One region of the Paenarthrobacter sp. NEAU-H11 genome, then DNA from elsewhere that is predicted to be linked to it. Evidence: riboswitches for the same ligand, from Rfam matches in the RefSeq annotation. Region 1 holds a riboswitch; each other region holds the start of a gene.
The links. A riboswitch is a leader RNA that binds a small molecule or an ion and turns the genes downstream of it on or off. The one in region 1 is predicted to bind thiamine pyrophosphate.
Positions count from the first base shown of each region.

Region 2: another riboswitch for thiamine pyrophosphate. It lies ahead of ACQ3DC_RS06205 (ECF transporter S component); the one in region 1 lies ahead of thiD (bifunctional hydroxymethylpyrimidine kinase/phosphomethylpyrimidine kinase).
Region 3: another riboswitch for thiamine pyrophosphate. It lies ahead of thiO (glycine oxidase ThiO); the one in region 1 lies ahead of thiD (bifunctional hydroxymethylpyrimidine kinase/phosphomethylpyrimidine kinase).
Region 4: another riboswitch for thiamine pyrophosphate. It lies ahead of thiC (phosphomethylpyrimidine synthase ThiC); the one in region 1 lies ahead of thiD (bifunctional hydroxymethylpyrimidine kinase/phosphomethylpyrimidine kinase).

Region 1 is NZ_JBNZGA010000008.1:139,140-144,116, reverse strand. Features, by position in the region: gene ACQ3DC_RS12130 (Rne/Rng family ribonuclease) at 1-2,366, shown strand, start outside; TPP riboswitch at 2,496-2,593, shown strand; gene thiD (bifunctional hydroxymethylpyrimidine kinase/phosphomethylpyrimidine kinase) at 2,583-4,130, shown strand; gene rplU (50S ribosomal protein L21) at 4,395-4,703, shown strand; gene rpmA (50S ribosomal protein L27) at 4,765-4,977, shown strand, end outside.
Region 2 is NZ_JBNZGA010000003.1:309,477-314,453, reverse strand. Features, by position in the region: gene ACQ3DC_RS06225 (CDGSH iron-sulfur domain-containing protein) at 1-109, opposite strand, end outside; gene ACQ3DC_RS06220 (iron-containing redox enzyme family protein) at 166-1,263, opposite strand; gene ACQ3DC_RS06215 (DUF4383 domain-containing protein) at 1,250-1,819, opposite strand; gene ACQ3DC_RS06210 (heme-degrading domain-containing protein) at 1,946-2,488, opposite strand; TPP riboswitch at 2,575-2,715, shown strand; gene ACQ3DC_RS06205 (ECF transporter S component) at 2,780-3,403, shown strand; gene ACQ3DC_RS06200 (ABC transporter ATP-binding protein) at 3,403-4,959, shown strand; gene ACQ3DC_RS06195 (energy-coupling factor transporter transmembrane component T family protein) at 4,956-4,977, shown strand, end outside.
Region 3 is NZ_JBNZGA010000001.1:330,940-335,916, forward strand. Features, by position in the region: gene ACQ3DC_RS01485 (4a-hydroxytetrahydrobiopterin dehydratase) at 1-216, opposite strand, end outside; gene ACQ3DC_RS01490 (thiazole synthase) at 260-1,075, opposite strand; gene thiS (sulfur carrier protein ThiS) at 1,081-1,317, opposite strand; gene thiO (glycine oxidase ThiO) at 1,314-2,633, opposite strand; TPP riboswitch at 2,628-2,745, opposite strand; gene thiE (thiamine phosphate synthase) at 2,774-3,529, shown strand; gene ACQ3DC_RS01510 (RNB domain-containing ribonuclease) at 3,606-4,977, shown strand, end outside.
Region 4 is NZ_JBNZGA010000001.1:17,606-22,582, reverse strand. Features, by position in the region: gene ACQ3DC_RS00125 (alpha/beta fold hydrolase) at 1-314, shown strand, start outside; gene thiC (phosphomethylpyrimidine synthase ThiC) at 319-2,139, opposite strand; TPP riboswitch at 2,134-2,241, opposite strand; gene ACQ3DC_RS00115 (amidohydrolase family protein) at 2,321-3,403, shown strand; gene ACQ3DC_RS00110 (VOC family protein) at 3,503-4,378, shown strand; gene ACQ3DC_RS00105 (hypothetical protein) at 4,544-4,977, shown strand, end outside.

The DNA of each region.
Region 1 (4,977 bases):
GCCCCGTGGGAGAACCCGCGGTCAGCAACCGGGTCACCAGCGTCAAGGGCTCCACCCGCCTGGAGGCCAAGAAGCAGCGCCGCCGCGAATCGCGCGACACGGGCCGCCGCCGCACCGTCATCACCGAAGCCGAGTTCCTGGCCCGCCGGGAGTCCGTGGACCGCCAGATGATCGTGCGCCAGCGCGATGACAGAATCCAGATTGCCGTCCTGGAAGACGGCGTCCTGGCCGAGCACTTTGTCTCCAAGACCCAGCAGGATTCCCTGATCGGCAACGTCTACCTGGGCAAGGTCCAGAACGTGCTGCCGTCCATGGAAGCAGCCTTCGTGGACATCGGACGCGGCCGCAACGCCGTCCTGTACGCTGGCGAAGTCAACTGGGAGGCCGTGAACCTCGAGGGCAAGCAGCGCCGCATTGAAAACGCGCTCAAGTCCGGCGACACCGTCCTGGTGCAGGTCACCAAGGACCCCGTGGGCCACAAGGGCGCGCGCCTGACCAGCCAGATCTCACTGCCGGGCCGCTACCTGGTCTTCGTTCCCGGCGGTTCCATGACCGGCATCTCCCGCAAGCTGCCCGACGTCGAACGCAACCGCCTCAAGCGGATCCTCAAGGACCGCCTCCCCGAGCAGGCCGGCGTTATTGTCCGGACCGCTGCGGAAGGCGCCTCCGAGGAAGAGCTGACCCACGACATCAACCGGCTGCGGGCCCAGTGGGAAGGCATCGAAAGCCAGTCGAAGTCCACCAAGATCCTTGCTCCGGAACTGCTGTACGGCGAACCGGACCTGACCATCAAGGTGGTCCGCGACGTCTTCAACGAGGACTTCTCCAAGCTGATCGTCTCCGGCGAGGAAGCCTGGGACACCATTGAGGCCTACGTCACCTACGTTGCTCCCGATCTGGTGGGGCGCCTCGAGAAGTGGACCAAGGACCAGGACATCTTCAGCGCATGGCGGATCGACGAACAGATCCACAAGGCACTGGAGCGGAAGGTCTTCCTGCCCTCCGGCGGCTCGCTGGTGATCGACCGCACCGAGGCCATGACTGTTGTGGATGTCAACACCGGCAAATTCACCGGCAGCGGCGGCAACCTTGAAGAGACGGTCACCAAGAACAACCTGGAAGCTGCGGAGGAAGTGGTACGCCAGCTCCGCCTGCGCGATATCGGCGGCATTATCGTCATCGACTTCATCGACATGGTCCTGGAATCGAACCGCGACCTCGTCCTCCGTCGGATGGTGGAGTGCCTGGGACGGGACCGCACCAAGCACCAGGTTGCCGAAGTCACGTCCCTTGGCCTGGTGCAGATGACCCGCAAGCGGATGGGCACCGGGCTGCTTGAAGTGTTTGGCGAGCAGTGCGAGGCCTGCGCCGGCCGCGGCGTGGTGACCCACGATGACCCCGTGGAGCACCGCCGGGCCAATATCGTGGCGGCCGAACACCACGTTCAGCGCTCGGACGCCCGCCCGGATGTCCGGAATGAAAGCCACCGCGCTGAGGCCCAGCGCGGGGACAGCAGCCAGCCCGGCGTCCGTCCTGACCGGAAGCGCCGCCGTGGCCGCGGCGGCCAGCAGGTGGACGCTGCTCCTGCAGCCGCCCTCCACGTGCACACGGTCCACCCCGACCCCACGGACGCCGAGCGGCACGCGAAGGCCGAAGCCACCAGGCTTGCCCTTGCCAATATTGCTGCGGCAGCACACGCCGCCCACCTGCACGACGATGAGGTAGCCGCGGCCCGGCAGGCTCCGCAGGTCCAGCCGGCGGAACCTGAGAAGCACGACGGCGACGCCTCCCGGCCTGCCGCCGTCCTCACCTTTGGCGGGGAGAAGGTTGCCCTGCCGTTCGTGGAGCACGCGGAGGAGCAGCAGCCGAAGCCGGCCCTGACGCTGGACCGGCTCGCCGAAGCCTTCGCCCACCTCGGTGAGCCTGCCCCTGCCGCGGAAGCCACAGCCGGTCAGCCCGAACGGCGGGCGCCGGAAAAGGAGCAGCGGGAACCGGAGCAGGTCCGGGCACCGCAGCACGTCCAGGCACCGCAGCACGTCCAGGCACCGCAGGCGGAGTCGCCGCAGGTCCGGCCTGAGCCGCTGCAGGCTGCCCATGCGCTGCGCGAAAAGGACTATTCCGACCACACCCTGGAACAGTCCCGCCCGCGCCGGGCGCGCCGCAACCGCAGCGCCAGCCGCGCCCAGGGTGCGGCCAACGAGACCTCCGTCGAGCAGCACGAGAATGTCCCCGCCGCGGCGGCAGGGCATTCACACTCTGCAAAGGCGCCGGAAGCTGACCAGGCAGGTGCCCCTGCGCCAGGCAACGCCAAGCCTGCCGCGGAGCCCATCATCCTGGGTGTCGGGGTTCCCGCTTCGGAACTCTAGGCCACCGCACGCGACACGCTGGATGCCCGGCCGCCCACCACGTGTGGACGGCCGGGCATCCGGCATTTAAGGCCGCACCAGTCGCACTGCGTCACCTTCGCCCTGCGTACCGCAAAAAAGCTAGGCTGGTGAACCGACACGGGGTGCCGCGCACAGAGCGGGCTGAGATCCACACCCGTTGAACCTGTCCGGCTAGCACCGGCGAAGGGATGTCTCTTGTCTTCAACTCTCGAATTGCCCGCTGCCACCCCTCAGGGCGCCCCTGCCCCTGCAGCACAGTCCGGCCAGCGGCGGCACGTGCCCCGGGTCCTCTCGATCGCGGGCTCGGATCCGTCCGGCGGAGCCGGCGTCCAGGCGGACCTGAAAAGCATCGCGGCCCACGGCGGCTACGGAATGGCCGCCATCACTGCCCTCACCGCACAAAACACCCGCGGCGTACGCGGCGTCCACGTACCCCCTGCTGCCTTCCTCACCCGGCAACTTGACGCGCTCAGTGAGGACATCAGCATCGACGCCGTGAAAATCGGGATGCTGGGTGATGTCGCGGTGATCGAAGCTGTCCGGGCGTGGCTCGAAAAAGTCCGTCCCGGCGTCGTGGTTTTGGACCCTGTCATGGTGGCCACCAGCGGTGACCGGCTCCTGCAGGAATCCGCCGAAGCCGCACTTCGCGAGCTGCTGCCGCTGGCGCACCTCATCACGCCCAACCTGGCTGAACTTGCCATGCTGGTGGGCGGGAACGTGCAGGAGAGCTGGGAAGGCGCCCTGGAACAGGGCCGAGAGCTCTCTTCCGCCACCGGGGCGACGGTGCTTGTGAAGGGCGGACACCTGGCCGGGGACGAATGCCCCGACGCCCTTGTCGACACTGCAGGCACGCTTGGCCAGGACGTGGTGGTGGTCCCGGGCAAGCGGGTGGCAACGCTGAACAGCCACGGCACCGGTTGTTCACTGTCATCAGCCATGGCCACAGTCCAGGTGCGGCTGGGGGACTGGGAGGCAGCCCTCCGGGAGGTCAAGCCCTGGCTGTCCGGCGCGCTGGAGGCCTCGGAGTCGCTGGAGGTGGGTACGGGCAACGGACCAGTCCACCACTTCCACCACCTTCAGCCGGAGCCTGCTGAAGGCAGCTTCGCGGCGCGGCTGTGGGCTGAAGCGGAGGAGCACCTGGAAGCCATCTACTCCCTGGCGTTTATCCGGGACCTGGCCTCCGGCGACCTGGCCGAGAAACAGTTTGGCTACTACCTGGCCCAGGACGCCATCTACCTCAACGGTTATTCACGGGTGCTCGCGCGGACAAGTGCCCTGGCCCCCACCGAGGCAGAGCAACTCTTCTGGGCACGTTCCGCCGCGCAATGCCTGGAGGTCGAGTCTGAACTGCACCGCTCCTGGCTCAGTACCCGGACCGTTGAGCCGCAGCTGGGACCCGTGACCAAGTCCTACGTGGACCACCTGGTGGCGGCATCGGCGTCGGGCAGTTATGCCGTGCTGGCGGCAGCCGTCCTGCCCTGCTTCTGGCTGTACGCGGAGGTGGGCAAAACGCTCCACGCACAGTTCGTGGCTGCCGGGGAGCCGGCGGGCCATCCCTACGCGGAGTGGCTGCGCACATACGCGGATGAGGACTTCGCCGCGGCCACCCGCAGGGCGGTTGCCATTGTGGACAGTGCGGGGCGCACCGCTCCGGCGCATGAGAAGGATGCCATGGCCACGGCATTCAGGCAGTCCTGCCGCCTGGAAGTTGAATTTTTCGACGCGCCGCGCCTTCATTCCTGACGTCCGGACGGCCGCCGCGCCGGTACTATGGTGGGGCACCCCCCCGGCCAGGGAAATGTGTTGTGGTACCTATCACAGACAACCCGCCGGAACCAGCCTCATTTGCGGCCGAAGCCAAAACTAGCGTATTCTAGATCTTCGGTGCTTACGCCAACACTTGGGTTATGACCCCACGGCGTTGAGGCACAGCGAGAGCCCAACCAATTATGGAACCGGGTTCCGCACGCAAATTTGTAATAAACGTCGAGAGAAGTGAGTTCCCAAGTGGTGTACGCGATTGTCCGCGCAGGCGGCCGCCAAGAGAAGGTTTCCGTTGGAGACTTCGTTACCCTGAACCGCGTCGCCGGTGGAGCTGGCAGCACCATTCAGCTGCCCGCACTGCTCCTGGTTGATGGTGACAAGGTCACCTCCGCCGCTGCTGACCTGGCCAAGGTAACTGTTACGGCTGAGATCCTCCAGGACCTCCGTGGTCCTAAGATTGTGATCCAGAAGTTCAAGAACAAGACCGGTTACAAGAAGCGCCAGGGTCACCGCCAGGAACTGACCAAGGTCAAGATCACTGGTATCAAGTAACCTTCCGTTACTGTTCAGGTTTTTCAGCAGATTCCCCAGAATTTAGAGGCAGGCATTTCAGATGGCACATAAAAAGGGCGCGAGCTCCACTCGCAACGGTCGTGACTCCAACGCACAGTACCTCGGCGTCAAGCGCTTCGGCGGCCAGGTAGTTTCCGCAGGCGAGATCATCGTCCGCCAGCGCGGCACCCACTTCCACCCGGGCGCCGGCGTTGGCCGCGGCGGCGACGACACCCTGTTCGCCCTGACCCCGGGCGCCGTTGAATTCGGCACC
Region 2 (4,977 bases), on a different contig from region 1:
CACGGGGCAACGGTTCGCCGGAGGGCGTGACGATCTCGAAGTCGCCGCGCACGATCAGCGGACCGTCGGGGCACACCACGATGGAGCTATCGGCGGGTTCCTGGTTCATTATTGCTCCTGCTTAGGTAGCCGGGGTGACGGACGACGGCGGGGGACTGGCGCCGCTCATGCTGCCGCCGGGACTGCCGCCCTGAGTGACGTCCCGCCGTTCTCCCAGGACTGCAGGAGATGGGCAGACAGCCTGCCGTCCACCGCCATGGCTGCCGTGGCACCAAACACTACGTCTCCAAGAAGTCCTGGTTCGGCCTCGACCAGGCCGCCGGCCAGGTCGCGGCCGGCGATCTGCTCGTGGACGGCGTCTGCTTCCACGTGTTCATCGAAATAGTGGGTGACGGCGGCATCGAATCCATGCCGCCGGAAACCGCTCCCGTATAAGCGGTTGGGCTGGGAGGAGGTCATCTCATAGATGGCAAGGTGCCCGGTGATGGCACCCCGCAGCCGGCGGTTCAGCGCGAACAGGGACATCAGGTTCACTGCGGCGAGGGAGACGGCCGGGACGGAATCGACGTAGGCGCCGTATTCGTCCGCCATTCCCAGGCCTCGCAGGGTGCGGGCGAAAAGTGCGCTGTGCATCCGTTCGGGACGTCCGCCGCCGTACTCATCCGCCTGGATTTCCACCAGCGCGGCCTTGGGGCGCCCGGCCAGCCGGGGAATGGCAAAGGTATGGGGATCCGCCTCCTTCAGCTGGTAGATGGACTTATGGATCAGGAATTCCTTGAGCTGGTCCAGGCTGGCCTTCTTTGCCACGTACCGTGAGAGGCTGGGGCCGGTGTCGCGGGCTGCGAGGCTGAACAGGACATCGGCCACGGCATCGCTGGTGGGACGCGAGGCCGCGGGAAGCTCCAGTTCGCCGGCTGCTTCCCGGGCGGCCAGCCTGAGCGCTGACTCGAACGGTTTTTCCAGCAGGCGGCGGACCTGGATCAGTCCCGGCGCCCATTCCCACTCATCGCTGACGCCTTCGAGTCCGCTGTAGTGGAGCTCGTAGAGGCAGAAGAGCGTCAGCTGGAGATCGTCGTCGCCAATGATGTCCGGGGTGGCAGCCAACTGGCCGGTGACCGCCCGGTGCAGCGCCGCGGTTCCGTCATCCAGGGTTCGGTCATCGGCGGTGCGGCCGCAGGGGCGGGTGCCAAGGGTGCCGGGCGCCTCCGTGAGAAGGGCGAACAAGGCGGTGCTGGCAGGACCGCGCGCTTCAGGGATTTTCATAGTGCTCCTTCAGGTGCGGCGTTGGTGCCGGTTCCGTGACATCGTCGCTGAGGCTTCCTGACCGGTTGCCGCTGTCGCCGCTGTTGCTGCTGTCGCTGCTGGCAACGCCTGCGGGAACGGCGGGGCCTCGGGCGGCCAGGATGATGGCCAGCGCAATCATGGCCAGGCCGAGTGCCAGGTGCAGCCAGTCGTCTGCGTTGTTCGCGGGGAGGAAATTGGCAGGCGTGGTGTCGCCCGCAAGGAAGCCGTACAACCACAGGAGCAGGTAGGTCACGCCCCCGTAGATGAGGAAGTTCCTGGCCTGGGGATGCGTCCGCGCCATCAGGACCCCTGCAATCCCGAAGAGCAGGTGGAGCGCGTTGAGGAGAATGGACACTTGGAAGACGCTCAGTAGCAGCGCCCCTGAACCAGGTCCTGCAAGGCCCAACGAGCCATAGTTGGAGGTAACGCCCGGGATGAAGCCCAGGACGCCGAAAAGGACGAAGACTATTCCCGTTCCGAGGGCGGCCTTTTGCAGGCGTGTTCGCGGGCCCGCCAGGCGGGTGCTTGCTGCCATGTCCTGTTCTCCTCAAAACCCGGGAGACAACATAGTAAGCATGATTACTAATAAATGCTAAGCAGCCTTTGTATTCTGCTGCCGGTGGACGTGCGTGCAGTGTGGGTCAGTCCGCCAGCCTTGGCATTAGTCCGCCCCCGCGGAGTGGAGCATTTCGCGCAGGGCTTCGACCACCAGGTCGTGATCCTGCACTTGGGGAAGCCCTGAAACCGTAACGGTGGCCACGGCGCCCACTCCGGTGACGTACAGCGGGAAGGAGCCGCCGTGCGCGGCGTACCGGCCCTGGTCGAACCATCCCTGGTCCTCGATCCGGCCGCCGCGAAGCCGGCCGCGCAATCCCACCAGCAGTGAGGGGACCTCATACCGTGCCGCCGTGCGCTGCTTCGCCCGGATCCAGTGATCGTTATCCGGCGTCGCACCGGGCAGCGCCGCATGGAACAGAACCTGCCCGCCCTTCGTGATGTCAATCGCGATGGGCAGCCCGCGCTCCTTGCCCAGCTCCACGAGGAGCAGTCCCAGGTTCAGGGAGTCGTCGAGGGAGAAGCCTGGAAACTGCAGTTCCCGGACTTCGCCTTCAATCCGGGCGATCAGTGCCGCCAGCGATCCCTCCGGCTGGATGGCATCGGAATCCGGGTCGAAGTCGGTCACATGCGGGGAATTGGCAGCCATGGCCCACAATCTACCCCCGCCGCGGTGTAAACTGGACAACGCCCAACAGGGTATTTCTGCAACGAATCATTTCAAGCAAAAGCAACATTCAACGACAGGGGAGCGCCGCCGTCGGGCATCACTGGCAATGCCAGGATCCGCAGGTGGGCGCTGAGAGTGCGGGCAGCCGCAGACCCTCGAACCTGATCCGGTTAGTACCGGCGCAAGGGAGTCGAGTTCTCGAAGTGCGCGCAGCGGCAGCAGTGCCGGCAGCCGCGTCCACTTTCCCCTCCTGTTCCTCAGGAGGATCACATGGCAACAACAGCAGTCAAGAAGACCAGCAGCAAGTCCTGGCGCGTCGTGGACATCGTGGTGGCGGCCCTCATTGCCATCGCCGGCGGTGTCATTTTCTGGGCCTGGTCCCAGGGCGCGGCCGCAGTGTCCGGCCCCATGAACGCCACCTACCCGCCACTGACCGGCCTGATCGCCGGCGGCTGGATGATCCCGGCCGTGCTGGGCATGCTCATCATTCGCAAGCCCGGCGCCGCGCTGTTCTGTGAGACGGTAGCCGCCACCGGTGAGCTGCTCATGGGGTCCCAGTATGGGGCTTCCGTGCTGTTCTCCGGCTTCGTCCAGGGCCTCGGCGCCGAGATCATCTTCGCCATCTTCGTGTACCGGAAGTTCAACCTGCCCGTGGCACTGCTGGCCGGTGCCGCCGCCGGTCTCTTCTGCGGCCTCAACGACTCCTTCGCTCCGTGGGGCTGGAACATCGCCTACTCCGGCGGGGACAAGCTGGTGTACATCGTCTTCACCGCCATCTCCGGCGCGATCATCGCCGGCGCCCTGTCCTGGATCGCCACCCGGGGGCTGGCCAGGACCGGGGTCCTGAGCTCGTTCGCGTCGCGGAAGGCAGCTACGGAGCCTGTTTTCTCCTGATGTCGGCACCTTCCCGCCAGGGCGCGCCCACCGCAGTGCGTCCCGCCGCCGTCACGGCCCGCGGCTGGGGCTGGCGGCATGCCGGGCGCACCAGGCCGGCGGTCCATGCCCTCGACCTGGACATCCGTCCGGGAGAGCGGGTGCTGCTTTTGGGGCCTTCCGGCGCCGGCAAGTCCACCCTCCTCCATGCTTTGGCGGGGGTCCTGGGGGATGTGAACGACGACGGCGGCGCGGCCGGCGATTCCGACGAGTCGGGTTCGCTGCTGGTTGACGGAGCCTCCCCCCGCGAGCAGCGCGGGCGCGCCGGCCTTATGCAGCAGGATCCCGAGACGCAGGTGGTCCTGTCGCGCGTGGGTGACGACGCCGCCTTCGGCGCCGAGAACCTCGCCGTGCCCCGCCACGCCATCTGGAGCCGCGTGCACGAGGCGCTGGACGACGTCGGACTTTCCCACCTCCCGCTGGACCATCCGACGTCGGTACTCTCCGGCGGGCAGAAACAGCGGCTGGCGCTCGCAGGCATCCTTGCCATGCGTCCCGGCCTGATCCTGCTGGACGAGCCGACGGCCAACCTGGACCCGGCCGGCGTGCTGGAGGTCCGCGACGCCGTGGCGCGGTGCCTGGACAAGACCGGCGCCACCCTGGTGGTGGTGGAGCACAGGGTGTCCGTGTGGAAGGACCTGGTGGACCGGATCGTGGTGCTGCAGCCCGGCACCGACGCGAAGGACGCCGTGCTGCTGGACGGTCCGCCGGACCAGGTGCTCAGGGAGGCCCGGAGCATGCTGATTGCTGCCGGGGTGTGGGTGCCCGGCTATGTTCCGGACACCCGGCTGCGTGCGGCGGATCCAGCCAGCGGGGCGGGTGGCCTCCTGCTCGCTGCCGAGGAACTGGCGGTGTCCCGTGAACGGGCGCGGCGCAGCGGCTTCCGGAAGGTTCCGCCGGTACCCGTGCAGGCAGGTATTTCCGCGCAGGTCCGGGCCGGGCACGCCTTGGCCGTCACGGGGCCGAACGGGGCCGGGAAGTCCACGTTTGCCCTGACGCTTGCCGGGCTCCTGGAGCCCGTGGCCGGCAAGGTTTCGGCCACGCTGGACCTGAGCCGCGGCGCCGGAATAGACCCGTACAAGTGGAAGGCCGATCAGCTCATCGAGCGGATCGGCACCGTGTTCCAGGAACCCGAACACCAGTTCGTCACAGGGAAGGTGCTGGACGAACTGCTGTTTGGCCCCCGGCACCTTGGCCATGGTGAGGAGCGCGTGGACGAACTGCTGGAGCGCCTGCGGCTTACCCATCTTGTGGATGCCAACCCCTACACGCTTTCGGGCGGGGAGAAGCGGCGGCTGTCCGTGGCAACGGTCCTGGCCGCGCATCCCCAGGTGCTGGTCCTGGACGAGCCTACGTTCGGCCAGGACGCCAACACGTGGGCGGAGCTGGCATCGTTCCTGTCCGAGCTGCTGGATGCCGGCACCGCCGTGGTCTCCGTGACCCATGACGCCGAATTCACGGCGGCGCTGGGTGGAACGGAACTGCGGATGGCCGCGGCGGAACCGGCGGCACCATGAGGCAGGAGCTGAACCTTC
Region 3 (4,977 bases), on a different contig from region 1:
GTAGCGGATAAAGACGCGGTTGTAACGCCAGTCGAGGTCGGGATGGTGGTTTTGTTCCTCGGCCAGACGTCCGACGGCGGCAATCAGCTCAAGTGCGGCAACCGCCGTCGGCATCTTGAAGACAGAGACCAATCCGCCATTGTCGGCCCGCCAATCAGGCAGTCCAGCCAAGGCTTCGTCGATTCGTTCCGGGGGAAGGGCGTCTTTGCCGGCCACTGCTGCTCCTTGAATCAAGGCGCCGGCCGGCGGAAAGCGGGCCCTACAGGAACTCGGCCCGGCCTTCCATCGCCGACGACGCCAGCGCGTGTTCACGGCGAGGTATGCGACCTGCCGCTTTCGCCAGCCTACCTGCGATGACGGCGTGCTTGAAGGCGGCGCCCATCATGGCCGGGTCCTGTGCCCGGGTCACCGCCGTGGCCAGGAGCACGGCATCACATCCGAGTTCCATCGCGAGGGCGGCGTCGGACGCCGTGCCGATTCCCGCATCCAGCACCACCGGAACCGAGGCCCGGGACACGATGAGCTCGATGTTGTGCGGGTTGAGGATGCCCAGGCCGGTGCCAATGGGCGAGCCGAGCGGCATGACCGCGGTAGCTCCCAGGTTCTCGAGCCGAAGCGCCAGGACGGGGTCGTCATTGGTGTACGCAAAAACCTTGAACCCCCGGTTGACCAGCTGTTCGGTGGCGTCCACGAGTTCCACGGCATCCGGCAGGAGGGTGTGTTCGTCAGCGATGACTTCCAGCTTCACCCAGTCGGTTTCCAGGGCCTCCCTGGCGAGCTCCGCGGTGAGGACGGCGTCCCGGGCAGTGAAGCACCCCGCCGTGTTGGGCAGGACCTTGATGCCGTGGTCCAGGAGGAGCTGGAAAAGCGAGCCTGCCTCCTGGGGTGAATAGCGGCGCATGGCCACGGTGGTGAGGGAGGTGCCGGAGGCCAGGAGCGCGGCGCCGAGGCCGTCAAGGCTGGGCGCGCCGCCCGTGCCCATGATGAGCCGGGACGCGAGCGCGACGCCGTCGATCACCAGGGGATCATGAAGGTCCGGCCGGGTGCCGTCGAGGGTGCTGCGGGTTTCCGTCATGGTGTTCAGCCTCCCTGTACTGCCGTGACAAGTTCGACGTCGTCACCCTCGGAGAGTGCGGTAGCGAACCATTGGCTCCGGGGCACCACCTGGGCGTTGCGCGCAACGGCGACGCCCAATTTCCGGCCGTCGGTTGCGTGGCCGTCAGCGGCCAGTGCGCGGCCGGTGACCTCGGTGACGAGCGTGGTGATGGACGCGCCGTCGGCGACTGTATGTCCGGTTCCGTTCAGGGTGATGTTCATGCTGTCTCCTTGGGGTTGGGTAGGGTGGCCGCTGCAGCAGGCCGAACGGCGACGCCGGAAAAGCGGCCGGGATTGAAGGGTGCCCAGCGGGGGTCCTCCCTGCCTTCGAGCAGGTCCCGGCATATCGCCGCCGCTGCCGGGGTGAGGAGGACGCCGTGGCGGAAGAAGCCGGTGGCAATGATGAGCCCTTCCACGCGGCTTTGCCCTGAAGGGCCGTCCTCCAGAGAGACCCGCCCGAGCAGCGGGGCGTTGTCAGGTGTGCCGGGACGGGCCCGGGCTGTGCATTCCAGCAGCTCAAGTTCCGCCACCGCAGGCACCAGGACCTGGGCGTCGCGCAGCAACTGGTAGACGCCCCCTGCCGACACTGCCCCCGCGCTGGTTCCGCTGTCCTTCCCCAGTGCGTCCTCACGCTGCGTTGCCCCGATCACCACGGTGCCGTCCTGCCGGGGGACGATGTACACAGGGATCCCGCGGACCAGTCCGCGGACGGTGGAGGTCAGCAGCGGCTGGAGGTGGGCGGGGACGGCGAGGCGAAGGATGTCACCGTGGACCGGCCGCAACGGCAGGTGCAGCTTTTCCGGCAGCCCGGTCAGGGCCGCAGCGTGCAGTCCGTTGGCCACTACGGTCTCCCTGGCCGCCACCGTTCCTCCGCCCTCCAGCGTGACACCGGCGACGGCTCCGTCCCGCCAGAGCAGGCCCGCTGCCCGGTCCGGCACGGCGTAGCCCTCGGCGGCTCCGGCCACGAAGCTTCCGCCGGTTCCGCCGGCGTGCCGGGCCAGGGCACGGCGGAAGCAGGCGACCAGCAGCCTGGGGTCCACCTGGTGGTCCGCCGGTGTATTCAGCGCCGAGGCAATGGCCGGGCTCAACAGCGGCTCCCGGCGCCGGGCTTCACGGATGGTGAGGGGCTCAACCGTCAGTCCATGGGCCTGCTGCACCTCGCGCAGGTCCAGCAGCGCCTGCCGGTCCGCAGCGTCGGCACCCACGGCGAGGGTCGGCGTCGTAAGATACCCGGGATCCGAACCGGCAGCCGCGGCAAGGCCAGCGGCGAAACCCGGCCAGCGCCCGGAGGCCTCCAGCATGAGCTCCAGGAGGTCCTCCTCCTGGTAATGCAGTTCGCTCACCGGGGCAAGCATCCCCGCCGCGGCCCAGCTGGCACCGGAGCCGGGGGCGTCATCGATTACCACCGCTGAATGTCCGGACCGCCTCGCCTCCCAGGCGATGCCGTGGCCGATGACTCCCCCGCCGATGACCGCAACGTCGGCCTTGAGTGCGGAGCCGGGCGCGGGCCGGTACGGGGCGTCGAGCGCATTGGGCATAAGTGTCTCCTTCCCTACGCCGGTATTAGCCGGATCAGGTCAAGCGGTCGGCTCTGACGCCCTCTCAGCCCGGCGCTTTATGACAGCTGCCGCGGCTCCCGCAGTACGAGGCCCAGTGTAGAGGAACTAGGCTGGCACCCATGAATGTGTCCCACCCTCCTGCCGCTGCATCCCCCGTCCCGGCTACCGACGCCTTTCTCAACGCCGAAGGCAGTTCCGGCGTGCAGGCCGCACGCCTCTACCTCTGCACGGACGCGCGCCGGGAGCGGGGCGATTTCGCGCAGTTCGTCGATGCCGCCTTCGCGGGCGGGGTGGACATCATCCAGCTGCGGGACAAGTCCATCGAAGCCGCCGAGGAGCTGGAGCTCCTGGCCGTACTCAAGGAATCGGCGGTGCGGCACGGCCGGCTGTGGGCGGTGAATGACAGGGCGGACATCGCCGTGCTGTCCGGAGCCCCGGTGTTCCATATCGGCCAAAAGGACCTGCCCCTCAAGGCGGCCCGGACGCTGTTGAACGGCAACGCGGCCATCGGCCTGTCCAGCCACAGCCCGGAGCAGGTGGACGCCGCCCTGGCTGCCGCCGCCGGCCCCTCGGCGCTGGACTACTTCTGCGTGGGGCCGCTCTGGGCAACACCCACCAAGCCCGGACGGGCCGCCGTCGGGCTTGACCTGGTGAGGTACGCCGCCACGGCTGTTGCCGGGGCGGACGGGCAGGAGGACACGCCCGACGGCGGTGTCCCTTGGTTCGCGATTGGCGGCATCGACCACTCCAACGTCGAAGATGTGGTGGAAGCCGGCGCACGCCGAATCGTGGTGGTGCGGGCCATTACCGAGGCTGACGATCCGGCCGCGGCCGCCGCTTCGCTCCTCAGCGCCCTGGACGCCGCCCGCCCATAATCCCGCGCCGGAACTGCCGTGCCTCTCCGGGCCGCTTCCGTGCACTATTGACGAAATTCGGGCTACGCTGATTTTCGTGTCACACCATCGGCTGGCCCCCAATGTCCACGAGCACACCAACGCACTCGAAGCGGCGCTGGGCGCGCTCCGGAGTGAGCTTGAGCTGCCGGGCGCCTACCCTGATGATGCCGTGAAGGACGCCGAGGCCGCGGTGTCCGCATTGCAACTGCCGTCCCATGACCTGACTTTCGTTGAATTCATTACCATCGATCCGGCATCGTCCACCGACCTGGACCAGGCGCTGTTCATCGAGCGGGACGGCAACGGCTACCACGTTCTCTATGCCATCGCCGACGTGCCGGCGTTTGTTACTCCGGGCGGGCCGCTGGACGCTGAGACGCGGCGTCGGGGACAGACTTTTTACACGCCGGACGGCCGCATACCGCTGCATCCCGAAGTCATCAGCGAGGGGGCGGGAAGCCTCCTGCCGGGACAGGACTGTTCCGCGTTCGTGTGGGACTTCCGTCTTGACGTTGACGCGGAGGTCACGGCCGTGGCCGTGCGGCGTGCCCGGATGCGCAGCCGCACCAAGCTCAGCTACAAAGGCGCCCAGGCGGAACTGGACGCCGGCAGCCCTTCCCCTGTGCTGCGCCTCCTTAAAGAGGTGGGGCTCAAGCGCGTGGAGCTGGAGCGCGCCCGGGAGGGTGCCAGCCTGAACATGCCGGACCAGGAGATTGTCCAGCTTCCCGACGGCGGCTACCGGATTGCCGCCGCCCCGCAGCTGCCCGTGGAGGACTGGAACGCACAGATATCGCTGATGACCGGCATGGCAGCCGCACAGCTCATGCTGGCCGGGAAAGTGGGCATCCTGCGCACCATGCCGGCCCCGGACGAGCGTTCCCTGAACCATTTCCGGCTGCAGACAGAGGCCCTCGGAAAGCCCTGGGACGGCGAAGTCAGTTACGGCGAATACCTCCGCAGCCTGGACCCCACCCATCCCCGCCAGCTCGCAATCCTCCACTCCGCAGGGATGCTCTTCCGTGGGGCCGCCTATACGGCCTTTGACGGCACTGTCCCGGATGACGCCGTTCAGTCCGCCATCGGCGCCGCGTACGCCCATACCACCGCCCCGCTTCGCCGCCTGGTGGACCGCTTCGTGCTGGTCACCTGCGAGGCCTTGAGCAATGGCGGCGAGGTGCCCGCATGGGTGCGGGACGCCCTGCCGTCGCTTCCCGAGATCATGGCGGGCTCGGACCAGCTGGCGTCCCGGATGGAGCGAATGGCGCTGGACACGGTGGAGGCGGCACTGTTGATCAACCACATCGGACAGGAGTTCGACGCGATCGTGATTTCAGGGTCGAAGCCCCAGAAGGAGAACGGGAACGGCGGCATGAGCCGGAACGGCAACGGCAAGGGCAAAAACGGCAACGGCAAGAACGGCAACGGCG
Region 4 (4,977 bases), on a different contig from region 1:
AATTCGTGCGCCGGGTCTACGCCACGGACCTGCAGCACCCGGTCACCGTGGAAGAGAAGCGGTCCGCCCGGCGGCTCCGGCTGCAGGTGCCGTCGTGGGAAGCTCCGCTGCACATCGTGCCGGGCGTGCCTACGCTCGTCCTCACGGGCGGCTGGGAGCCGCTCTACGAAGAGATCGCGGGCTACCTCCGGGAGACCGGCGCCCTCCACCGCACTGCGGCGGGAGGGCACCGGCCCCAGGATTCAGTAGAGGGGGACCGCATCATCCGCTCGTTCATCGGCGATGCCAGCCGGGTCCGGGCACGCGCCTCCTGACGCCCTAGCTTCCGGCGGCAACACGGGGCTCCGGCAGGTACACCTTGCCGCCGGCTGCCCGGAATTCCTCGCTTTTCCCCTTCATCCCCGCGGCCGCCGCCAGGGCCGCCTGCGACTCCGCCGAGCCAAATTCGTCCCGGATGTCCTGGCTGATCCTCATGGAGCAGAACTTGGGACCGCACATGGAACAGAAGTGCGCGGTCTTGGCAGGTTCTGCGGGCAGGGTCTCATCATGGAAGGCTTCCGCCGTGACCGGGTCCAGGGACAGCGCGAACTGGTCGCGCCAGCGGAATTCGAAGCGTGCCTTGGACAGCGCATCATCGCGCTCGTGCGCCCCCGGGTGGCCCTTGGCAAGGTCTGCCGCGTGTGCGGCGATCTTGTAGGTGATCACCCCGGTCTTGACGTCGTCCTTGTTGGGCAGCCCCAGGTGTTCCTTCGGGGTGACATAGCAGAGCATGGCAGTGCCGTAGCGTGCGATCTCCGTGGCACCGATGGCCGAGGTGATGTGGTCGTAGCCCGGTGCAACGTCGGTAACCAGGGGCCCGAGTGTGTAGAACGGCGCACCCTTGCACAGCTCCTGCTGGCGCTCTACGTTCTCGCGGACCAGGTGGAACGGGATGTGCCCCGGACCTTCCACCATCACCTGCACGTCGAATTCCCAGGCGCGCGCCGTCAGCTCAGCCAGTGTGTCCAGTTCGGCGAACTGGGCAGCGTCGTTGGCATCCGCCGTCGCCCCTGGCCGCAGCCCGTCACCCAGGGAGAAGGCGACGTCGTACTTCGCGAAGATTTCGCACAGCTCATCGAAGTGCGTGTAGAGGAAGTTTTCCTGGTGGTGGGCCAGGCACCAGCCTGCCATGATCGAACCGCCGCGGGACACGATGCCTGTCACCCGGTTGGCTGTCAGGGGCACGTAACGCAGCAGGACGCCGGCGTGGATGGTCATGTAATCCACACCCTGCTCGCACTGTTCAATGACGGTGTCGCGGAAGATCTCCCAGGTAAGGGCATTGGCTTCCCCGTTGACCTTCTCGAGGGCCTGGTAGATGGGGACGGTGCCGATGGGGACGGGGGAGTTGCGGAGGATCCATTCGCGGGTGGTGTGGATGTCATCGCCGGTGGAAAGGTCCATGACGGTGTCGGCGCCCCACTGCGTTGCCCACTGCAGTTTGTCCACCTCCTCCGCGATGGAACTGGTAACGGCCGAGTTGCCGATGTTGGCGTTGATTTTCACCAGGAAGGCCTTGCCGATAATCATCGGCTCGGACTCGGGGTGGTTGATGTTGCTGGGGATGATGGCGCGGCCCGCGGCCAGCTCGCTGCGGACCAGTTCAACATCGCAGTTCTCGCGCAGCGCCACAAAGCGCATCTCCGGGGTGATCACGCCCTGCCGCGCGTAGTGCATCTGCGTCACGGTCCTGCCGTCGACGGCGCGGCGGGGCACCGGGCGCGCTCCCTTCCACTCGGCGCTGGCGGCGCCGCGGCGGACAGCCGAGCGGCCGTCGTCGAGCAGGTTCCGTTCCCTGCCGCTGTACGCCTCGGTGTCTCCGCGTGCTTCGATCCAGTCCGTCCGGAAGGGCGGGAGGCCGATGACGGGGTCGCTGCCAGGTCCCGCCGTCCGGTAGGTCCGGAACGGCCTGTTCGGCGTCCCGTTCGGGGAAGGTTCCAGCGCAATCTCCGTCACCGGGACCCTGATCCCCGTGCCGGCATCCTCAAGGTAGGCCAGTGAATGGGATTTCAGGGACTGGGTCACCGGTGGCTGGTTGCCGGCTGCTCCCATGGCCGGACGGTCTTGGGCAGGGTTCAGCTGTGCATTTTGTGTACTCAAGGAATACTCACTTCCTTCGCCGGCATTACCCGGACAGGTTCAACGGTCGCAGGCTGCGTCAGCCCGATCTCAGCCCCTGCAGGGGCACCCGTGTGGTCAAGATGTAAGCTACCACACGCCCCCGGAAGGGCGGCGTCACATTTGCGGGTGCTAGCCTGACCGGGCATCGAAAGGAAGCCCGATGGCAGACATCATTCACTTTCGCGGACCCGTCCTGACCGCACCGGACCGGGTACGCCATGGACTCTGGTCGGTGGACGGCAAGCTCACGTTCAGCCGGCCAACTGCCCCTCCGGCGCGGGAGCTCGGCGGCTGGGTGCTGCCGGGATTCGCTGACGCCCACTGCCACATCGGACTGGGCCCCGCCGGCCCGGTCGAACCCGCCCTTGCACGGGAACAGGCGCTGGCTGACCTCAACGCCGGAACCCTGCTGGTCCGCGACGCCGGCTCACCTGCCGATACCCGCTGGATGCAGGGCGGCCGGGACTTTCCGGTGCTGATCCGGGCAGGACGGCATGTGGCCCGCACGCGCCGCTACCTGCGCGGCTTTGCGGCGGAGGTCGAACCCGACGGGCTCGTGGAGGCCGTGCGGAAGCAAGCACGCGACGGCGACGGCTGGGTCAAACTGGTGGGCGACTGGATCGACCGGAGCGCCGGCGACCTCGCGCCCTCCTTTCCTGCCGCCGTCGTCCGTGACGCTGTCCAGGCTGCCCATGATGAAGGTGCCCGGGTCACGGCGCATTGCTTCGCCGAGGACACCCTGGACCAGATGCTGGACGCCGACATTGACTGCATTGAGCACGCCACGGGGCTGCTGCCCCGCCACCTGCCCCGGTTCGTGGAGCAGGGCGTGCCGATCGTGCCCACCCTCATCAACATCGCTACCTTTCCTGACATAGCGGAGCAGGCAGACGCCAAGTTTCCGCGCTACGCCGCCCACATGCGCGCCCTGTGGGAACGCAGGCTGGAACGGGTGGCGGAGGCCCATTCCGCCGGCGTACGCATCTTTGCCGGGACGGACGCAGGCAGCGTGGTCCGCCACGGGAGGATCGCAGATGAGATCCTCGCCCTGCACGGGGCCGGCCTGCCCATGCCTGCGGCCCTGGATGCCGCCTGCTGGGCAGCCCGCACGTGGCTGGGAGCGGACAACCTGGAGGAAGGCGCGCGGGCCGACGTCGTGGTGTGCCGCGAAGACCCGCGGACCACCCCGGAAACGATCAGGGCGCTGGAACACGTGGTGCTGGGCGGCCGCATCATCCGCTGAGTTATTTTAGGCCGCCACTTGGAATAAATTGAAGCTTCAAGTAATTTTAATATGTGACAGGCCGCCGACGGGACGGCCTCCAATACAAGGAGCCTTCAAATGACCGACGCAGCCGCCCGCCAGGATCTCCTTCCTGCCGACCTCGCCATGGGCACCGTGATGCTCAAGGTGGGCGACATGAAGGTCATGACCGATTACTACCAGCGGGCCCTCGGCCTGGAGGTCGTCGCGGAGCAGGACGGCGGGCTCTACCTCGGCCGGCTGCAGAAACCGCTGGTGCACCTGGCTCCCGCTCCGGGCCTGACGCTTCCGGGCCGGGGAGAGGCCGGCCTCTTCCACACCGCGCTGCTGTTCGAGAACCAGGCAGACCTGGCCGCGACCATCGCCACGGCCGCGCAGTTTGAACCCCGTTCCTTCACCGGCAGCGCAGACCACCTTGTCAGCGAGGCCTTCTACTTCACCGACCCCGAAGGCAACGGGATCGAACTCTACTGGGACCGGCCGCGCAGCAGTTGGTCCTGGAACGGCACTGACGTGGTGATGGACAGCCTGGCCCTTCCGCCGCAGCGCTATTTGGAGCAGCACCTCACTGAGGAGTCCCTGGAACGCCAGCGGGGAACCGTTGCGGGCGTGGGCCATGTGCACCTCCAGGTGGGCGACGTCCAGACCGCCCGCGACTTCTACGTGGGGACCCTCGGCTTCGAAAAGACCGCAGGCTGGCACGGCCAGGCCCTGTTCGTCTCGGCGGGCCGCTACCACCACCACATGGCAATGAACGTATGGAACAGCCGCGGCGCGGGGCCGCGCAAGGACACCCTCGGCCTGGGTGAGGTCCTCATCGAAGTGCCGTCGGGGGACGACGTCGGCGCCCTCGCCGACCGGCTCAAGGTTGCCGGTGTTGCCGCCCACCACACCGGAGCCGAACTCCGGTTCGAGGATCCGTGGCGCAACAGGATCCGGGTGGCAGTCCGCTGACCGGCGCACTCCCGGACAGGGGCTGCGTGCCGCCGCAGGGGTTGTCCGCCGGCTGGTACCGCCGGGAAAGCCCGGCGGTACCTGTACTAGGCTGAAACCGAACTGCCGGGCAGCGCGCGCTGCATCCCGGCGGGCCGCACCGTCAACGGAATGAGGGCACTTCCCATGGGCTTCACCGAAATCTTTGTTGCCACCCACGACGCCGCACTGAAGCGCGGCGGCATCCTGGACAAGGGCGGCAGCGCCCCTGCCGGCGACGCGGTCCGGATCCCGGGAATCAGCGACTTTGAAGTGGAGCAACTGGGCGACCTGGCCGGCACTGCCGTCCATGCCGGCGGGGCAGACTATGAGCTGACCATGGTGGACGTGGCGAGCGATTCGCTCCTTGCGGTTCCGCCCGCGATGGTGCGTGCCCTGGCCGACCTGCTCTCCTATGAAACCGAAGGGGAGGGCGACGTCCTCGACGACGTCGCTGAGCAGTGGGCGGCGCAGGATGACATGCCCTTCGATGCCGCCCAGGCGCGCACCTACGTGCGGCAGCTCGCTGAAATGGCCAGCGGAATCGCCGACTCGGAACGCACCGGCCTCTACGTCTGGTC